DNA from 3 places in the Streptomyces sp. SCPE 10 genome. Region 2 is predicted to be linked to each of the others. Evidence: riboswitches for the same ligand, from Rfam matches in the RefSeq annotation. Region 2 holds a riboswitch; each other region holds the start of a gene.

What was found. Region 2 has a riboswitch for cobalamin ahead of ACSP97_RS35310 (HoxN/HupN/NixA family nickel/cobalt transporter). Riboswitches for the same ligand answer to the same signal wherever they lie in the genome.
Region 1: another riboswitch for cobalamin. It lies ahead of ACSP97_RS23695 (ribonucleoside-diphosphate reductase subunit alpha); the one in region 2 lies ahead of ACSP97_RS35310 (HoxN/HupN/NixA family nickel/cobalt transporter).
Region 3: another riboswitch for cobalamin. It lies ahead of ACSP97_RS09250 (cobalamin biosynthesis protein); the one in region 2 lies ahead of ACSP97_RS35310 (HoxN/HupN/NixA family nickel/cobalt transporter).

The regions. Positions count from the first base shown of each region.
Region 1 covers NZ_CP197069.1:5,093,136-5,099,886, forward strand. The annotation lists gene ACSP97_RS23685 (hypothetical protein) at 68-310, shown strand; gene ACSP97_RS23690 (ribonucleotide-diphosphate reductase subunit beta) at 223-1,179, opposite strand; gene ACSP97_RS23695 (ribonucleoside-diphosphate reductase subunit alpha) at 1,236-3,599, opposite strand; cobalamin riboswitch at 3,725-3,849, opposite strand; gene ACSP97_RS23700 (GNAT family N-acetyltransferase) at 3,902-4,408, opposite strand; gene mctP (monocarboxylate uptake permease MctP) at 4,490-6,118, opposite strand; gene ACSP97_RS23710 (DUF3311 domain-containing protein) at 6,115-6,378, opposite strand; gene ACSP97_RS23715 (GntR family transcriptional regulator) at 6,518-6,751, opposite strand, start outside.
Region 2 covers NZ_CP197069.1:7,782,204-7,788,954, forward strand. The annotation lists gene ACSP97_RS35300 (GH25 family lysozyme) at 1-1,016, shown strand, start outside; gene ACSP97_RS35305 (D-Ala-D-Ala carboxypeptidase family metallohydrolase) at 1,051-1,830, shown strand; gene ACSP97_RS35310 (HoxN/HupN/NixA family nickel/cobalt transporter) at 2,012-3,121, opposite strand; cobalamin riboswitch at 3,149-3,338, opposite strand; gene ACSP97_RS35315 (alpha/beta hydrolase) at 3,649-5,247, opposite strand; gene ACSP97_RS35320 (nSTAND1 domain-containing NTPase) at 5,456-6,751, opposite strand, start outside.
Region 3 covers NZ_CP197069.1:1,959,388-1,966,138, forward strand. The annotation lists gene ACSP97_RS09230 (class II aldolase/adducin family protein) at 402-1,061, opposite strand; gene ACSP97_RS09235 (lysozyme) at 1,316-2,065, shown strand; gene ACSP97_RS09240 (inorganic phosphate transporter) at 2,221-3,477, shown strand; gene ACSP97_RS09245 (hypothetical protein) at 3,509-3,736, shown strand; cobalamin riboswitch at 3,870-4,008, shown strand; gene ACSP97_RS09250 (cobalamin biosynthesis protein) at 4,114-5,076, shown strand; gene ACSP97_RS09255 (cobyric acid synthase) at 5,073-6,581, shown strand; gene cobN (cobaltochelatase subunit CobN) at 6,578-6,751, shown strand, end outside.

The sequences.
Region 1 (6,751 bases), 2.7 Mb from region 2:
AGTAAATCGAGGGTGTACGGCAGTCCTGCCACTCCCGGTCAGGGGCGTCCGGCAGGACAGTAGTGGCATGACTGGAAACCAGATCCAAGGCCTGATCGGAATGACCGCCACCCTCGGGATCCTGATCCTCCTGGCCCTTCCCTCCGTGCTCGGCGCCCTGCGCGACTGGCGCGTCGACCGGCAGATCAGGAAGGCCCAGGAGGCCCACGCGGAGCAGGAGGCTCAGAAGTCCTCGTCCAGGTCGACAGTGCCCTCCACCGCCACCTGGTACGCCGACGGACGCCGCTCGAAGAAGTTGGTCAGCTCCTGAACACCCTGGAGCTCCATGAAGGAGAAGGGGTTCTCGGAGCCGTAGACCGGCGCGAAGCCCAGCCGGGTCAGCCGCTGGTCGGCCACGCACTCCAGGTACTGCCGCATCGACTCGGTGTTCATGCCCGGGAGGCCGTCACCGCACAGGTCGCGCGCGAACTGCAGCTCGGCCTCGACGGCCTCCCGCAGCATGTCGGTGACCTCCTGCCGGAGCCGGTCGTCGAACAGCTCCGGCTCCTCCTTGCGGACGGTGTCGACCACGTCGAAGGCGAAGGACATGTGCATCGTCTCGTCGCGGAACACCCAGTTGGTGCCGGTGGCCAGACCGTGCAGCAGGCCCCGGCTGCGGAACCAGTAGACGTACGCGAAGGCGCCGTAGAAGAACAGGCCCTCGATGCACGCGGCGAAGCAGATCAGGTTGAGCAGGAAGCGCCGGCGGTCCGCCTGCGTCTCCAGCCGGTCGATCCGCTCCACCGAGTCGATCCACTTGAAGCAGAACTCGGCCTTCGAACGGATCGACGGGATGTTCTCGACGGCCGCGAACGCCGCCGCCCGGTCGTCCGGGTCGGGCAGGTAGGTGTCCAGCAGCGTCAGATAGAACTGGACGTGCACCGCCTCCTCGAACAGCTGACGGCTCAGGTACAGCCGCGCCTCGGGGGAGTTGATGTGCTTGTACAGCGTCAGCACCAGGTTGTTGGCGACGATCGAGTCACCGGTCGCGAAGAACGCGACCAGGCGGCCGATCAGATGCTGCTCGGCCGGGCTGAGCTTGGCGAGGTCGGCGACGTCCGAGTGGAGGTCGACCTCCTCCACGGTCCAGGTGTTCTTGATGGCGTCCCGGTAGCGCTCGTAGAAGTCCGGGTAGCGCATGGGACGCAGGGTCAGTTCGAAGCCCGGGTCGAGCAGGTTGGTGTTGCGTTCGGTCTTCACTGGCAGGCCTCGCAGGACTCGGGGTTTTCCAGGGAGCAGGCGACGGCGTCGGGGTCGGCGACCTGCTGGACGGGGATGGTCTTCTGCGCCTGGGCGGCCCGGGCGATCCGGGTCGCCGGGCGCGACCGCAGGTAGTACGTCGTCTTCAGCCCGGACTTCCAGGCGTACGCGTACATCGAGGAGAGCTTGCCGATGGTCGGCGTCTCCATGAACAGGTTCAGGGACTGCGCCTGGTCGAGGAACGGGGTGCGCGCCGCCGCCATGTCGATCAGACCGCGCTGCGGGATCTCCCACGCCGTGCGGTACAGCGCCCGCACGTCCTCGGGGATCCACGCGAAGCCCTGCACCGAGCCGTTGGACTCGCGCAGCGCCTCCCGGGTGCGCGCGTCCCAGACGCCGAGGTCCTTCAGGTCCTGCACCAGGTAGGAGTTGACCTGGAGGAACTCCCCGGACAGCGTCTCGCGCTTGAACAGGTTGGACACCTGCGGCTCGATGCACTCGTAGACGCCCGCGATGGAGGCGATGGTGGCCGTCGGCGCGATCGCCAGCAGCAGCGAGTTGCGCAGGCCGACCGCCGCGATCCGCGTGCGCAGCGCCGCCCAGCGCTCGGGCCAGGTCTCCTGGACGCCGTAGTGGTCGGGGTGCAGCACCCCGCGCGCGGTACGGGTCCGCTCCCAGGCCGGCAGCGGGCCGCTGCGCTCGGCGAGGTCGGCGGAGGCCTCGTACGCGGCGAGCATGATCCGCTCGGCGATCCGGGTGGACAGCGCCTTCGCCTCCGGGGAGTCGAAGGGCAGCCGCAGCTTGAAGAAGACGTCCTGGAGACCCATCGCGCCCAGGCCCACCGGACGCCACTTCGCGTTGGAGCGGCCGGCCTGCTCGGTCGGGTAGAAGTTGATGTCCACGACGCGGTCGAGGAAGGTGACGGCGGTGCGGACGGTCTCGTCGAGCCGCTCCCAGTCGATGTCCCCCGTCGCCGTGTCGACGAACGCGCCCAGGTTGACGGAGCCCAGGTTGCAGACCGCCGTCTCGCCGTCGTTGGTGACCTCCAGGATCTCCGTGCAGAGGTTGGAGGAGTGGATGACCTGGCCCGGCTCCGCCGTCTGGTTGGCGGTGCGGTTGGCGGCGTCCTTGAAGGTCATCCAGCCCTGGCCGGTCTGCGCGAGGGTGCGCATCATCCGGCCGTACAGCTCACGGGCGGGCATGGTCTTCTTCGCCAGGCCCTTGCGCTCCGCTTCGCGGTAGGCGGCGTCGAACTCGGCGCCCCACAGGTCCACCAGCTCGGGCACGTCCGCCGGGGAGAACAGCGACCACTGCTCGTCGGCGTTGACCCGGCGCATGAACTCGTCCGGCACCCAGTGCGCGAGGTTCAGGTTGTGCGTACGGCGGGCGTCCTCACCGGTGTTGTCCCGCAGCTCCAGGAACTCCTCGATGTCGGAGTGCCAGGTCTCCAGGTACACCGCGGCCGCGCCCTTGCGCCGGCCGCCCTGGTTCACCGCGGCCACCGAGGCGTCCAGGGTCTTCAGGAACGGCACGATGCCGTTGGAGTGCCCGTTGGTGCCCCGGATCAGCGAACCGCGGGCCCGGATGCGGGAGTACGACAGCCCGATGCCGCCGGCGTGCTTGGAGAGCCGGGCGACCTGGTGGTAGCGGTCGTAGATGGAGTCCAGCTCGTCCAGCGGGGAGTCGAGGAGGTAGCAGGACGACATCTGGGGGTGCCGGGTACCGGAGTTGAACAGGGTGGGGGAGGAGGGCAGGTAGTCGAGCCGGCTCATGAGCCCGTAGAGCGCGGCGACCTCGTCCAGGGCGCGGACGGAGTCGTCCTCGGCCAGGCCCGCGGCGACCCGCAGCATGAAGTGCTGGGGCGTCTCGATGACCCTGCGGGTGATCGGGTGGCGCAGCAGGTAGCGGCTGTGCAGGGTGCGCAGACCGAAGTAGCCGAAGCGGTCGTCGGCGCCGGTGTCCACCAGCGCGTCCAGGCGGGCGGCGTGGATCCGCGCGAACTCGGCGGTCCGGTCGGCGATGAGGCCTTCGCGGTGTCCGACGGCGACCGACTCGGTGAACGAGGTCACGCCCTGCGAGGCGGCCTCGGCCCGGATGGAGACGGTCAGCAGCCGGGCGGCGAGCCGCGAGTACGCGGGGTCCTCGGAGATCAGGCCGGCCGCGGCCTCGGTCGCCAGTTCGCGCAGCTCCGCCTCGTCGGCGCGGGCCGACCGGCCGCGCAGCGCGGCGGCGGCGACCCGGCCGGGGTCGGCGTCGGGGAGGTCTGCGGTCAGCTCGGTCAGGGTCCGCAGCAGCGCGGCGCCGGGGCCGTCGTTCTCCAGATCCGGGGCTGATGCCGGGTCGGCTGGCGCGATGGTCACGTGGGGCTCTCCCTCGCTCGGCACGGGGGCCTGGCGGAGGGCAGGGGGCAGCCACGAGCGCACACGGCGTCGCGTCCACCGGCCCACTCCACGAGGCCCGGACGTCTCAGGGCACCCGGACCGGACGGCCGGGCGCGCTGTCGGCAGGTCCTCGGACTGACTCCTGTACGCGGATACGCACAAGTACACCGTTGCGGGACAGTTCCGGATTCGCACCGGATTCCCCTGCGGCGGCAGCGAGCATGAGCATACATCTAGTGCCGGGCTGCCGTGTCACCCCCAGATGTTGTGTCGCCCTGGTGTCAGAGCGTCAACTTGTAGGTGATGAGAGTGACGTCGTCCAGCTCCGGGAGGGGGTTCCAGTCCCGCTCGGGCGTGCGCACGAACCCGAGGCGTTCGTAGAGCCGGTGGGCGCTGTGCATGGCGCGCTGGCTGGAGAGGACGACGGACGAGCACCCCGCGGTGGCCCGGGCGCGGTCGACACAGGCGCGCACGAGGGCTTCGCCGGCCCCTCTGCCGCGCGCCTCGCGCCGCACCGCCAGCGTCCGGATCTCGGCCTCCCCGGGCCTCGCGATGTCGGCGACGGGGCCGCCCGAGGGGACGAAGGTCACGCCGCCGACAACACGGTCCCCCAGCACGGCGGCGAGGACCTCGGCCGACGCGGCTCGCGCGGCCACGTCCTTGAGCACGAGGAGGTACGGGTCGCTCGCGCCGAAGTCGAGGAGGCCGTCGAGGAGGTAGGCCTCGGCCGTGAGCTCGCCGAGCTCGTCGTACTCGGCCGGGTCGGCGGGGCGGATGCGGATGTCCATGCCGGCGAGTGTGCACGACAACGGGCCGCCGGAGCAGGTGCTTTCCGGCGGCCCGTGCGCGGTTTCCGTGCGCGGATCCGGTCAGTGGCTGGTGCCCGCCGTGGCCGGCGGCAGCTCCACCTCGACGCCCGGGTCACCCGCGTCCGCCGTGTAGTCCGCGGGACTCGTCTCGTCCACGCCCTCGGGGGCCTTGACGGCCTTGAGGACGACGGTGAGGACCACGGTGACCACGACGTTCAGCACGAACGCCGTCATGCCGATGTAGCCGATCTGGCCGATGCCCGGGATCTCGTCGGCCGAGCCGCCGAAGTGCTTCTGGGTCGGCGAGGCGACACCGTACGCGGCGAGGGTGCCGTAGACCATGCCGACCGCCCAGCCGGCGAGCAGCGCCCAGCGGTGGAACCAGCGGGTGAACAGACCGCCGACCAGCGCCGGGAAGGTCTGCAGGATCCAGATGCCGCCCAGCAGCTGGAAGTTGATCGCGACCGTCTTGTCCATGCCGAGCACGAAGACCAGCGCGCCCACCTTCACCAGCAGCGACACGAACTTGGAGACCTGGGCCTCCTGCTTCGGCGTGGCGTCCGGCTTGATGAAGTCCTTGTAGATGTTGCGGGTGAAGAGGTTCGCCGCCGCGATGGACATGATCGCCGCCGGGACCAGCGCGCCGATGCCGATGGCCGCGAAGGCCACGCCCGTGAACCAGTCCGGGAACATGTCCTCGAACAGCTGCGGGATCGCCAGCTGCCCGTTGTCCACCTTGATCCCGGCCGCGATCGCCATGAAGCCCAGCAGCGCCAGCAGGCCGAGCATCAGCGAGTACAGCGGCAGGATGGTGGTGTTGCGCCGGATCACCTCACGGCTGCGGGAGGAGAGCGTCGCGGTGATCGAGTGCGGGTACATGAACAGCGCGAGCGCCGAGCCCAGCGCCAGGGTGGCGTACGACCACTGGCCCGCCGCCGGCGGGGCGAGCGCCCCGCGCGGTTTGCCGGTGGCCGGGCTGAGCTGGCTGAAGGCGTGGCCCGCCTTGGCGAAGATGTCGTCGAACCCGCCCAGTTTGATCGGGATGTAGATGATCGCCACCAGGATCACGATGTAGATCAGCGCGTCCTTGACGAAGGCGATCAGCGCGGGCGCCCGCAGACCCGAGGAGTACGTGTACGCCGCCAGCACCGCGAACGCGATCAGCAGCGGCAGGTCCTTCACGAACTCGTTGGTGTTGTCGCCGCCGCCCACGCCCATCACGTCCAGCACCGCCTGGATGCCGACGAGTTGCAGCGCGATGTACGGCATCGTCGCGAGGATGCCGGTCAGCGCCACCGCGAGCGACAGCCCCTTCGAGCCGAACCGGCCGCGCACGAAGTCGGAGGTGGTGACGTACCCGTGGCGGTGCGAGACCGACCACAGGCGCGGCAGGAAGGTGAAGATCAGGGGGTACACCAGGATCGTGTACGGCACCGCGAAGAAGCCGGACGCGCCCGCCGCGTAGATCGCCGCGGGCACGGCGACGAAGGTGTACGCCGTGTACAGGTCACCGCCGAGCAGGAACCAGGTGATCCAGGTGCCGAACGACCGTCCGCCCAGGCCCCATTCGTCCAGGGAGTGCTCGTTCTCGGCCCGCCGCCAGCGTGCGGCGAGGAAGCCCATGACCGTGACGGCCAGGAAGAAGAAGATGAAGACGCCGAGCGCGACGCCGTTGACGCCGTCCTTCACCGTGCCGCACCCCCCTGCGCGTCCTTGCGGGAGCGCTGGTCGTGCTGCCACAGCTTGTACGCGATCATGGTGAGCGCGGTGGAGATCAGCACCCAGACCATCTGGTACCAGTAGAAGAACGGGATGCCGATGAAGGCGGGGTCCGTCTTCGCGTACGAGCCGACCCACAGCATCGCCACGAAGGGCGCGACGAGACACAGGCCGATGATCACCCTCACCGGCGTCACGACCGGTGGTCTCACTTCAGGTGTTTCGGACATGTCATCGCTCCGTCCCCTCGCTGATCACCTGTGTAATGCGCAGGCAATCTAGGTGACGGTGTCCTGGCAGAGGAAGACCCTGTCCGCAGGTCGGTATATCGATTCGGCGAAGGCGGGACCCCGCTGCGGTCCTGGGGCTCTAGTCCAGGGGCCGCTTGAGACGGGCGACGAACTTGTACCGGTCGCCCCGGTAGACCGAGCGCACCCACTCCACCGGCCGGCCCGAGCGGTCCAGGGAGTGCCGGGACAGCATCAGCATCGGCAGGCCCACGTCGGTGCCCAGCAGGCTCGCCTCGCGCGGGGTGGCCAGGGAGGTCTCGATGGTCTCCTCGGCCTCGGCGAGATGGACGTCGTACACCTCGGCGAGCGCGGT
Region 2 (6,751 bases):
ACCAGAACAACGTCGACTGGACGTCCGTCAAGAACAACGGCGCCGCCTTCGCCTACGTCAAGGCCACCGAAGGCACCGATTACACGGACCCGTCCTTCTCCCAGCAGTACAACGGCGCGTACGACGCCGGACTGATCCGCGGCGCCTACCACTTCGCGCTCCCCGGCAACTCGAGCGGTACCGTCCAGGCCGACTGGTTCGTCAGCCACGGCGGCGGCTGGACCGCCGACGGCAGGACACTGCCGCCCGCCCTGGACATCGAGTACAACCCCTACGGGGCCACCTGCTACGGGCTGAGCCAGAGCGCGATGGTCTCCTGGATCCGGGACTTCAGCAACGAAGTACGGGCCAAGGTCGGGCGCTACCCGGCGATCTACACCACCACCGACTGGTGGACCACCTGCACCGGCGACAACAGCGGCTTCGGCAGCACCAACCCGCTGTGGATCGCCCGCTACTCCAGCAGCCCCGGCACGCTGCCCGCCGGCTGGTCCACCCAGACGATCTGGCAGTACGCCGACTCCGGAACCTTCCCCGGCGACCAGGACACCTTCAACGGCACGCTCACGGACCTCCAGGCCTTCGCCAAGGGAGGCGGCTACACCCCACCGCCCACGGCGAGTTGGCCCACCGTGCGGCAGGGAGCGGCCGGCGAGCGGGTCACGACCGTCCAGTACCTGCTCGACGCCCACGGTTCCGCGCTGACCGTGGACGGTTCGTTCGGACCGGCCACCGACTCGGCGGTGCGCTCGTTCCAGTCCGCGCACGGCCTCAGCGCGGACGGCGTCGTCGGCCCCGCCACCTGGCAGGCCCTCATCGTCACCGTGCGGCAGGGATCGTCGGGACCCGCCGTCCAGGCGGTGCAGAGCCAGCTCGACGCGCACGGCTTCGCGCTGACCGTGGACGGTTCGTTCGGACCGGCCACCGACTCGGCGGTGCGCTCGTTCCAGTCCGCGCACGGCCTCACCGTGGACGGCGTCGTCGGGTCGAACACCTGGCAGAGCCTCGTTTCCTGAGCATCGGCACGTGATCACAGATGAGGGGACTTCCATGACACGGGCACGACACTCCGCCGACGGCATCGACCGCCGCGCCCTGCTCCGGGGCGCGGCAGGGCTGACGGCCACGCTCGGCTTGGCGGCAACCGTCAGCCTCCAGGCAGCGGGCCAGGCCTCGGCCTACGGCTGGTCCCGCACCCTTCAGCAGGGCGCCTCCGGCTCCGACGTGGTCGAACTGCAGATCCGCGTCGGTGGTTGGGCCGCGTCCGGCGCCCAGCAGACCTATGTCGCCTGGGACGGCGACTTCGGCCCGGCCACGAACGCCGCCGTCCAACGCTTCCAGTACGCCTACGGGTTGAGCGCGGACGGTGTCGTCGGTCCACAGACGCAGAGCGTGCTCAACAGCCTGGAGTCCGGTGACGGATCCACCGCCCATTTCGACTGGACCGAGTTCTCCTCGCAGGACGGCTCCGGTTTCAGCGGCGGAAAGGTCGACGCCGCGACGGTCAAGGAGAACGTGCGCCGGCTGATGTACAAGCTGGAGGCCGTGCGCAAGAAGGCCGGAAACAGCCCGATCACGGTCAACTCCGGCTTCCGCAGCGTCGCGCACAACGCCGCGGTGGGCGGCGCGTCCAACAGCATGCACGTCTACGGCGTCGCCGCGGACATCGTCGTCTCCGGCCACAGCACCCCGCAGACCTACCGGATCGCCGAGACGTGCGGCTTCTCCGGCCTCGAGGCGTACACACACTCGTGGCAGCACGTCGACAGCCGTGTCCAGTACCCCTCGTACGGCTCCGGTTCCTGGTGGTGGGAGAGCGGCGTGGCGTGATCCGCCCGCTCCGGTGCACCGGGCCCGTCCGCGTCGTCGTCGGCACGGACGGGCCCGCCGTCGGTCCGGCCCGCGGTGCGCCGGCCCGCCCTGTGCCCGCTCGCGAGGTGGCCGGCAGGACGGCCGTCCTGCCGGCCTGCGTCATTCGGGTCGCGGGGCCTCGGGTCTCGCGCGCGCGGGGTCAGCCCGCGTCGGCGGTGCGGGCGTTCCAGCGCTCCTCGACCTTGGCCACGCGCCAGTATCCGATGGCCAGGGCCCAGACGACCACGAAGAGGCCGACGATGACGTAGCCGACGTGGTCGAGGTCGAGGCCCGCGATCCAGCCGGACACGCCGTCGCTCAGGCCGAGCTTGTCGTGCAGGACGCCGACCAGTTCGATGGTGCCGACGAAGAAGGCGACGGCGATGGACAGTCCGGTGATGGTGAGGTTGTAGAACACCTTGCGGACGGGGTTGGAGAACGCCCACTGGTAGGCGAAGTTCATGAAGGTGCCGTCGAGGGTGTCGAAGAGGCTCATCCCGGCGGCGAAGAGGAGGGGCAGGCAGAGTATCGCGTACCAGGGGAGACCGGCGGCGGCGCCGTTGCCGGCCAGGGCGAGGAGCAGGACCTCGGTGGTGGTGTCGAAGCCGATGCCGAAGAGGAAGCCGAGGGGGAACATCTGGCCGGGGCGGCGGATGGACTTGGTGAGCCGTCCCAGCAGGCGGTTCATGAAACCGCGTGAGTCGAGGTGCGCCTCCAGCTCGGCCTCGTCGTAGCGTCCGGCCCGCATGGCCTGGAAGACGCGGGCGATGCCGACCAGGGCGACGAGGTTGAGCGCGGCGATGAGGTACAGGAAGCCGCCGGAGACCGTGGTGCCGACGGTGCCGAGTACCTGGTGGGTGCGCGAGCCGTCGTTCATCAGGGTGCCGGCGAGCTGTGCGCCCCCGGCGACCAGCGCGGCCATGGCGATGACCACGCTGGAGTGGCCGAGCGCGAACCAGAAGCCGACCGAGACCGGCCGCTGCCCGTCGGCCATCAGCTTGCGGGTGGTGTTGTCGATCGCGGCGATGTGGTCGGCGTCGAACGCGTGCCGCATCCCAAGGGTGTAGGCCGTGATGCCCAGGCCGACTCCGAACGCCTTGGTGCCGACCTCGTAGTGATGTGGGGTGACGAGCAGGAAGAGGATCCCGAAGGCGATCACGTGCAGGACGACGATCACGGTCAGGAGGCCGGCGGTTCGGACGGTGTCCTCGCGCCGCCAGCGGAAGGAAGGGGAGGCGGCGGTTTCGGGCACGCCTTCGGGCATGGTCATACGGTCACGCTCCAGCACCTCGTGGATCAGATTCGTGCTGCCGTGGCCGGTCTCCTGGCTGACGGGTCATCGCGCCCACCCCTGCCTTCCCGGCCGCGAGGCCAGTGGCAATGCATGGGGCGGGAACTTCCCGATCACAGTGGCGAGGGCCGCTCCGGACTGAGCCCCTGAGGGCTGTCACCGGTCTTCCCGAACACCACGGCCCGCTCACCCTAGAAGCCCGGACGTCGAGGTCGCAAGGCGGCGTGGACGCAGGGGCGGTGGGGCAGGACGTCGCGGATCGCGCTGACGGGGCCATGCGTCCCGTCCCCGTGCGACGCGCCGGACGGCGCGCCAGCGGCGGTCGGGGAGCAGGGGAAACGGTCGGCCCGGGTGACCGTCGCACGGCCGTGGCGAGGGTGGAGCGGGCCGCGGAGTGCGAGCGCGGGTTCACCCGGGCGCGATTCGGTCGACCTCACGGTCGGGCCCGGGGACGAGTGAGGGGCGGCCGGGGAGTGCGGCCGCCCCTCCTCACCGTGTGAACGGGGTCACGGCTTGGGCGTGGCGTGCGGGGCGCAGGTCACGTCGGAACCGTCCAGCGTGCCGTCGATCAGATAGGCGTCGACGCGCTGGTTGATGCAGGGGTTCTCCAGGCTGGTCACCCCGTGGGAACCCGCGTCCTTCTCGGTGATCAGACGGGAGCCGGCGAGACGCTTGTGCAGCTCGACCGCACCCGCGTAGGGGGTCGCGGCGTCGCGGGTCGACTGCACGATCAGCACGCGCGGCAGACCCTTGTGGGTCGTGACGTCGACCGGGTTCTGCTGCTTGACCGGCCAGGTGGCGCAGGGCAGGTTCATCCAGGCGTTGGCCCAGGTCATGAACGGGTAGTCCTGGTTGAGCCGGGTGTTGTCCCGGTCCCATGTCCGCCAGCTGGTGGGCCACTTGGCGTCGGTGCACTCGACCGCCGTGTAGACGGCGTTGGAGTTCTCCGACGCGATGTTGCCCGCGGTGTCCGACATGTCGGGGGCGACCGCGTCGACCAGGGCCTGGGTGTCTCCGGCGACGTACTTGCCGAAGACGGTGGCGACCGGCACCCACGAGGAGTCGTAGTAGGGGGCGCTCTGGAAGAAGGAGATCAGCTCGGCGGGACCGACGACCCCGCCGATGGGGCTCTTCTTGGCGGTGGCGCGCAGCTGGAGCCACTTGTCCTGGACGGCGGCGCGCGTGGTGCCGAGGTGGAAGGCGGCGTCGTTGGCGGCGACCCAGTCCTCCCAGTCCTTCCAGCGACTCTCGAAGGCGACGTCCTGGTCCAGGTTCGCCTGGTACCAGATGTTGTCCCGGGCCGGGTTGGTCACGCTGTCCACGATCATGCGGCGCAGGTGGCCCGGGAAGAGGGTGCCGTAGACGGCGCCGAGATAGGTGCCGTAGGAGACGCCGAGGTAGTTGAGCTTCCGTTCGCCGAGCGCGGCGCGGATGACGTCCAGGTCGCGGGCGGTGTTCGGCGTGGTCATCTGCTGGAGCATGGCGCGGCCGGTGCGGTCCAGGCAGCCGTCGGCGTACTCGCGGGCCAGCTTGCGCTGGGCGAGCTTGTCCGCCTCGGTGTCCGGGACCGGGTCCGCCTTCGGCGCCCGTACGAACTCCTGCGGGTCCGCGCAGGAGATCGGCGCCGAGTGGCCGACGCCGCGCGGGTCGAAGCCGACGAAGTCGTAGGCCTTTGCGACGTTCGCCCAGACCGGCTTCTTGCCGGTGACCCGGGTCGGGAAGCGCAGCCCGGAGCCGCCGGGGCCGCCCGGGTTGTAGACGAGCGCGCCCTGGCGCTCGGCCGGGGTGCCGGTGCTGCCGACACGGTCGACGGCGAGCTTGATCTGCTTGCCGTCCGGGTGGGTGTAGTCGACGGGCACGCTGACCCAGCCGCACTGGATGGGCTTGGCCAGCCCCCAGTCGGCCGGGCAGTCCCGCCAGTCGACGCCGGCCTTGGCGGCGCGGGCGGCGGCGATCTCCGCGCCCTTCGCCGCGCGGTCCTGGCCCGGCCGGCCCGCGGCGCCGGCCGCCGGTGCCGAGACGACACCCGCGATCAAGCTCGCGGTGACGAGTGCTCCGGCCGAACCGAGCGCCAGTAGGCGGCTCTTCGGTCTGTTCTCCCTCAAGTGGGCCCCTCCCCGAACATCGTTGCGAATGGTCAGGCGGGGATCCTCCCGGCTGTGTGAAGGCTGTGAACAGAGCCTGACAATCATCTTTATCAATCCGATAACCGGATGGTCACGTCCCGTTGAGCGGAGCGGGGCCCGTTCGGGCGAACGGGAGTTGGCGACGCCGAGGACACACACGGCTCGGTCTCCCGCACAGGGCCTGGTCTCAGCCGTGCCCGCACGGGGGCCGGTAGGCGACCCCTGGCAGGTAGGCGCGCCACTGTTTCTCCGTGATGGTGGGATGAGCCCGTACCGAGCACGCCAGTGCCGCCGCGTGCGCCACGTCCGGTTGCCAGAGCTGGGCGGTATGGTCGGCGCTGCCGGTGAACAGCAGCCGTCCGTCCGGGCTGAAGGTCACGGCGTCGACGGCACCGAGGTGGCCGGTCAAGATGTGCCGCGGATGCGCCCGGCGCGGGTCGGTCACGTCCCACAGGCGTGCCGTACGGTCGTTGCTGCCCGACAGGAGCAGTCGTCCGTCGGGGCTGAAGGCCACGGAGGTGACCACGTCGGCGTGCCCTGTGAGGGTCTTCAGCCCCGCCGGGTGCCGTGGGTCGGCGATGTTCCACAGCCGGATCGTCCGGTCGTCGCTGCCGGAGGCCAGCGTCCGGCCGTCCGGGCTGATCGCGACGGCGTCGACGAAGTCGCGGTGGCCGGCCAGCACACCGAGGGGGCGGGGGTGCCGGCCGTCGGTGACGTCCCACAGCCGTACCGTGTGGTCGTCGCTGCCCGAGGCGAGCAGCCGGCCGTCCGGACTGAAGGCCACCGGCTTGACGTTGAGCCGGTGGCCGGTGAGGGCCGACAGCAGCCGGGCCCGGGAGGGGTCGGCGACGTTCCACAGCCGCACCGTGTGGTCGTAGCTGCCGGAGGCGAGCATCCGCCCGTCGGGACTGAAGGCCACCGAGAAGACGATGTCGCGGTGCCCGGCCAGGGTCCGCACCAGGACCGGACGGTGCACGTCGCCGACGTCCCACAGCCGGACCGTACGGTCGCGTCCCGCAGTGGCCAGAAGGCGCCCGTCCGGGCTGAAGGCGACACCGGTGACGATGTCCGGGTGGGGCAGGACACCGGGCGCCGGAACCGGGTGGAGCGGGTCGCCGAGGCCCCACAGCCGCACCGTGTGGTCGAAGCTGCCGGTGGCCACCCAGCCGCCGTCCGGCCGGAACGCGACGGAGCTGACGGCCTGTGTGTGGCCCGCCTGCCCGGGGCTGTTCGGCAAGGCCACCGACATGGTGCTCATGAGTCCGTCCTGCTCCGTCGCCCCCGGCACCAGCCGCAGGGCTGCCAGGCTGAGCTGCGCCGCCAGCGCGGGCCGCGTCGTCCGCAGCGCCACCGCCTGGTCCGACGACTCCCGGGCCAGCGCCGTGTCGCGCTGCCGGGTGAGCTGCTCCTGGGCCCGAACCGCCATGGCGACAGCGCCGACCGCGGCCACCAGGAGTACGGCGAGCAGGGTGGCAAGTTGCCG
Region 3 (6,751 bases), 5.8 Mb from region 2:
GGGCCGCGGGCCCGCGCGGGAAGGCCGGGGCGAGCGGGCCCGGGAGAGCCTGGCGCAGGGCGCGGGCGAGCCGGTTCGGGAGCCGTCGGGGGGCCTTCGCGGGCCTCCCGGCGCCGAGGCGGCCGGGCGCGGCGAGCCGGGACACAGGTCCCCGGCCCCGCGGGGGCGAGGAGGGCCGGCTCACCGGGCCCCGGCGCCAGAGTGAGGCGAGCCGGGCCGCGAGACGGCGGCGGGCGTGCGCCGACGCGGTCGTGTCGCGGAGCCGGGGCGAGAAGGGCGAGGTCACACGGGCCCGGGCCGTGCCGGTGGCCGGGGACGGGCGGCGGAACCCACCGGGTGTGCCCGGTGTCGGGCGGTCCGCGGGGCGGTCGGGGACAGCGGGGACGGGGAGCATGGGACGGTCACCTCCGTTGGCCGTATCCCTTCAGGCGTTCCCCGACCTCGGCGAGTTGTGCCTCCGTCAGCAAAGAGGGGGTCAGACCCGGCACGGAGGAGGCCGTCAGCCACAGGCGGCACATCCACTCCAGCTGGGCGGTGCGGTCGTAGGCCTGGTCCAGGGTGGCGCCGTAGGTGACGGTGCCGTGGTTGCGCAGCAGGCAGCCGGAGCGGCCGGCCAGGGCGCGGAGCATGTTCTCGGCCAGTTCCTCGGTGCCGTACGTGGCGTAGGGCGCGACCCGGACCGGTCCGCCGAGGGCCGCGGCCATGTAGTGGACCAGCGGCAGCTCGGTCACCAGCGTGGAGACGGCGGTGGCGTGCACGGCGTGGGTGTGCACGATCGCGCGGGCCCCGGTGCCGCGGTAGACGGCGAGGTGCATGGGCAGCTCGCTGGTCGGCACCAGTGTGCCGAGCACCTGACGGCCGGTGAGGTCCACACCGGTGATGTCGTCCGGGCCCAGCCGGTCGTAGGGCACACCCGAGGGAGTGACCAGCACCACGTCCCCGACGCGCGCGGAGACGTTGCCCGAGGTACCGACGACCAGTCCGTCGGCCACGCTCCGCCGCGCCGTCTCGACCAACGCCGCCCACCGGTCCGCCGTTTCCCCGCTCACCTCTGCGCGCACCCCGCCCGCCCTTCCTCGCCCGTCCCGCGGCTCCACGGTCCTGCCGTGATCCTGCCAGCCACCCCCGCGGCGGGCGGCCGTTCGGCGTACTTCTGTCCGAGATCCCGCACCCCAAAAGGGTGCACATCACGGCAAAACGCCAGCAATCTACGCCAATTCCATGATCAGCCGCCCTTGAATGAGCCCTCCTTGCCCGCCCGGCGACCCGCTCGTCCGCCACGACCTGGTCGTCCGTCACCCCGGGGAGACGGCACATGACCCGCACCCTCCTCCGTCGCCGCGCCGGTGTCCTGGCCGCGGCCGCGGCGGCGCTCGTCCTCACCTGCGCCCCGACCGCCTCGGCCGGTCCGCCGGACCGGGCCGCGCACCAGCCCCGGGGACACGACGTGTCCTCCCACCAGAAGCGCGTGGACTGGCAGTCCGCGCAGGACGAGGGCGCCCGCTTCGTCTACGTCAAGGCGACCGAGGCCACGGGCTACCGCAACCCCTACTTCGACCAGCAGTACGACGGGGCGCGCGCGGCCGGCCTGATCCGGGGCGCCTACCACTTCGCGCTGCCGGACCGCTCCTCCGGCGCCCGGCAGGCCGCGTACTTCGTGGCGCACGGCGGGGACTGGCGGGCCGACGGCTGGACGCTGCCGCCCGCGCTGGACATCGAGTACAACCCGTACAGCGCGCGGCACAAGTGCTACGGGCTGAGCAAGAAGAAGATGACGAAGTGGATCTGGTCCTTCAGCGACGAGATCCGGCGCCAGACCGGCCGCCGGCCTGTGATCTACACCACCTTGCAGTGGTGGAAGCTCTGCACCGGCAACAGCCGCGCCTTCGCCTCCACCCACCCCCTGTGGGTCGCCCGCCACGGCACCTCCGGACCGGGCAGGCTGCCGGGCGGCTGGCGGTACTGGACCTTCTGGCAGTACGACACCGCCGGCCGGCTGCCGGGTGACCAGAATCTCTTCAACGGCACCACCGGCCGGCTGCGGACCTTCGCGCTGGGCTGGTGACCCAAGGGGCGCCTGGGCGCGCCCGGGACGGGAGGCGGAAACGGAGGTCCACACCCCCCGTTACGGACATCCCCGTGCCCGCCCCAGTTCATCTTCCGTTCACCCAGGTTGCCTACGTTCATCCAGCCAACGACCTCGAACGATTGCCTGGGTAAATGGAAAGCTTCTCGCTGATCCTCGCGATTGTGGTGGTGACCGCACTCGCGTTTGATTTCACGAACGGTTTCCACGACACCGCGAACGCGATGGCCACCACCATCTCCACAGGCGCCATGAAGCCGAAGCTCGCGGTGGCCATGTCCGCCTCCCTCAACCTGGTGGGCGCCTTCCTCTCCGTGGAGGTCGCCAACACGATCTCCAAGGGTCTCGTCGACGAGAGCGGCATCCGTCCCGAGGTCATCTTCGCCGCCCTGGTCGGCGCGATCCTCTGGAACCTGGTGACCTGGCTGGTGGGCCTGCCCTCCAGTTCCTCGCACGCTCTGATGGGCGGTCTGATCGGCGCCGCCGTCGCCTCCGCCGGATTCGGCGCCGTGCACGGCGGCGTGCTGGTGACCAAGGTGCTGCTGCCCGCGGTCGCGGCGCCGGTCGTCGCGGGCATCGCCTCGATGGTCGCCACCCGCTCCTCCTACGGCATCGGCGGCAAGACCGAGGGCGCGGCCACCCGCAAGGGCTACCGCACCGGCCAGGTCGCCTCCGCCGCCCTGGTCTCCCTCGCGCACGGCACCAACGACGCGCAGAAGACGATGGGCGTCATCACCCTCGCACTGATCGCGGGCGGCGCCATCGCCCCCGGCTCCAACCCTCCCACCTGGGTGATCCTCTCCGCGGGCCTGGCCATCGCGGCCGGCACCTACATCGGCGGCTGGCGCATCATCCGCACCATGGGCACCGGCCTGACCGATCTGGAGCCCCGCCAGGGCTTCGCCGCCCAGACCAGCGCCGCCACGGCCATCCTGGCCTCCTCCCACCTCGGCTTCTCCCTCTCCACCACCCACGTCGTCTCCGGCGCCGTGATGGGCGCGGGCCTGGGCCGCAAGGGCGGCGTGGTCCGCTGGTCCACCGCCACCCGCATGACCGTCGCCTGGGTGCTCACCCTGCCGGCCGCCGCCCTGGTCGGCGCGGGCGCCGAGGCCGTCACCGAACTCGGTGACTGGGGCACCGCCGTGGTCGCCGTCTTCCTGGTCGCCGCGAGCGCCTGGATCTACAAGCTGTCCCGCCGCGAGGTCATCGACCACACCAACGTGGTCGCCGAGCCGCCCGCGGAGCCCTCCGGCGTGGTCACCACCGCCATCGCCGCGGTGACCCCGCCCCCGGCGGGCACCGTCGCCGACGGCCTGACCGCCACCATCCCGGCCCCGGCCGTCGAACCGGCGGCCACCGCCCCGGCCGCGCCGCCGGCCGCCACCGTCTGATCCCGCGCCCGTTCACCAAGGAAGCATCCCCATGAAGATCGACTGGGCGGCCATCGGCTCCGTCTTCGGCGTCAGCCTCGTGTTCACGGTGGGCCTGGTGGCCCTGTTCACCCTCGGGGTCAACGGCCTGGCCAAGCGCGAGAAGGCCGCCGCCCAGGGTGAGTCCGCGGCGCTCGCCGTCACCGGTGCCTACGTCTGCTTCGCGGCGTGCGCGGCGGCGGTGGCGTACGGCATCGTCCTGATCGTCTCCAAGTCCTGACCGCACGGCCCCACCCGACGGCACACCCCGAAGGCCCCCGCGCGCCCGTCGCGCGCCGGGGCCTTCGGCGTGCCCGTACCGTGGCGCGATGTGGGCATCGGCACACTCCCGCAGGTCAACGGCAAGTTGACGGCCGTTCCGGGCACGTGGTGGACTTCCCAGGCCATGTAAGGCGGCAGAAGAGGAAGCCGGTGCGAATCCGGCGCGGTCCCGCCACTGTCACCGGGGTGCACACCCCGGGAGCCAGGAACTCTCGCCGCCCGTTTTTCTTCGTACCAGGGCGCGGACACCCTGAGTGAGGACCTGTATCGCCATGCTCGGCAGCCGAAGGACCAGTACCAGGACCACCGTCGCGGTACCCACGGCCGGCTGAGCCGATGGGTGCCGATCGCAGGTATGCGTACGGCGCCGCCGCCGGGCTTCTCGGCGACCTGCTCCTCGGCGATCCCCGTCGCGGGCACCCGGTCGCCGTGTTCGGGCGTGCGGCCGCCGCGGCGGAGGGCGCATTGTGGCACGACCACCGCGGCTGGGGCGCTCTGCACACCGCCGTGTGCGCCGGTGGCGCCGTCGCGCTCGGGGCACTGGCCGCACGCGCCGTACGCCCCTCCCCCGCCGCTTCCGTCGCGCTGACCGCCGCGGCCGCCTGGTCCGTGGTCGGCGGCACCTCGCTCGCCCGGGAGGCCCGGGCCATCGGCCGCGCGCTGACCGCCGGGGACGTCGAGGCGGCCCGCGCCCGACTGCCTCATCTGTGCGGCCGGGACCCGCAGGCGCTGGACGCCGACGGCATCGCGCGGGCCGTGGTCGAGTCCGTCGCCGAGAACACCTCCGACGCGGTCGTGGGCGCCCTGGTGTGGGGCGCGGTCGCCGGGGTGCCGGGGCTGCTCGGCTTCCGCGCGGTCAACACCCTGGACGCGATGGTGGGTCACAAGTCCCCGCGCCACCGCCGGTTCGGCTGGGCCGCCGCCCGCCTGGACGACGTGGCCGGCTGGCCGGGGGCCCGGCTGACCGCCGTACTCGCCGCCGCGGCCGGAGGCGACCCGCGCGGTGCCGTGCGCGCCTGGCGCGCGGACGCCGGCCGGCACCCGAGCCCGAACGCCGGTCCCGTGGAGGCCTCCTTCGCGGGCGCCCTCGGCGTCCGGCTCGGCGGCACCCTCTCCTACGGCGGCCGTGTGGAGCACCGCCCCGTCCTCAACGGCGCCGCCGGACGGGCGGTCCGGGCCGGCGACATCGACCGGACGGTACGGCTCTCCCGCCGCGTCGGTCTGCTCGCGCTCGGCACCACGGTCGCCGCGCGCCTCCTGGTCACCGGAGTCAAGGGCCTGAAGGGACAAGGGAAATGAGCGGTGGTCTGCTCGTCGCCGGCACCACGTCGGACGCCGGCAAGAGCGTCGTGACGGCCGGGATCTGCCGCTGGCTGGCACGCCAGGGCGTGAAGGTCGCGCCGTTCAAGGCGCAGAACATGTCGCTGAACTCCTTCGTCACCCGCGAGGGCGCCGAGATCGGCCGGGCCCAGGCCATGCAGGCCCAGGCGTGCCGGATCGAGCCGACCGCGCTGATGAACCCCGTCCTGCTCAAGCCGGGCGGCGAACAGAGCAGCCAGGTGGTGCTGCTGGGCAGGCCGGTGGGCGAGATGAGCGCACGCGGCTACCACGGCGGGCGGCAGCAGCGGCTGCTGGGCACGGTGCTGGACAGCCTGGCCGAACTGCGGCGCACGTACGACGTGGTGGTCTGCGAGGGGGCGGGCAGCCCGGCGGAGATCAACCTGCGGCGCACCGACATCGTCAACATGGGGATCGCGCGGGGTGCCCGGCTGCCCGTGCTGGTCGTCGGCGACATCGACCGCGGTGGCGTCTTCGCCTCCTTCTTCGGCACCCTCGCGCTGCTCGCGCCCGAGGACCAGGAACTGGTCGCCGGGTTCCTGGTGAACAAGTTCCGGGGCGACGTCTCGCTGCTGGAGCCCGGACTGGACATGCTGCGGGACCTCACCGGGCGGCGGACGTACGGCGTGCTGCCGTTCCGGCACGGGCTGGGGATCGACGAGGAGGACGGGCTGCGGGTCTCCCTGCGGGGCGCCGTGCGGGAGTCGGCCGTCGCTCCCCCCGTCGGCGAGGACGTGCTGCGCGTCGCCGTGTGCGCGATCCCGCTGATGTCCAACTTCACCGACGTGGACGCGCTGGCCGCCGAACCGGGTGTCGTGGTGCGGTTCGTGGACCGGCCGGAGGAACTGGCCGACGCGGACCTCGTGATCGTGCCCGGCACCCGGGGCACGGTCCGGGCGCTGGAGTGGCTGCGCGCCCGGGGGCTCGCGGACGCGCTGGTCCGGCGGGCCGCGCGGCGGCGGCCCGTGCTCGGCATCTGCGGCGGCTTCCAGATCCTCGGCGAGCACATCGAGGACGAGGTCGAGTCGCGCGCCGGCGCGGTCCCCGGGCTGGGCCTGCTGCCCGTGCGGGTGCGCTTCGCCCCGGAGAAGACCCTCGCCCGCCCCGCCGGCCGGGCCCTCGGCGAGCCGGTGGAGGGGTACGAGATCCACCACGGGGTGGCGTCCGTCGAGGGCGGCGAACCGTTCCTGGACGGCTGCCGGTCGGGCCAGACCTGGGGCACCCACTGGCACGGCTCGCTGGAGTCGGACCGCTTCCGCCGGGCCTTCCTGCGCGAGGTGGCCGCCGCCGCGGGGCGCCGCTTCGTCCCGGCGCCGGACACCTCCTTCGCCGCGCTGCGCGAGGAGCAGCTGGACCGGCTCGGCGATCTGATCGAACAGCACGCGGACACGGACGCGCTGTGGCGGCTCATCGAGTCCGGCGCGCCGCAAGGACTGCCCTTCATTCCACCGGGAGCGCCCGCATGAGCACAGTGTTGTTGTTGTCGACCGCCGACACGGATCTGCTGGCGGCCCGGGCCTCCGGCGCCGACTACCGCATCGGCAACCCCACCCGGGTCGACGTCGCCGGGGAACTGCCGCGGCTGCTGGACGGCGCCGACCTCGCCGTCGTACGCCTCCTCGGCGGCAAGCGCGCC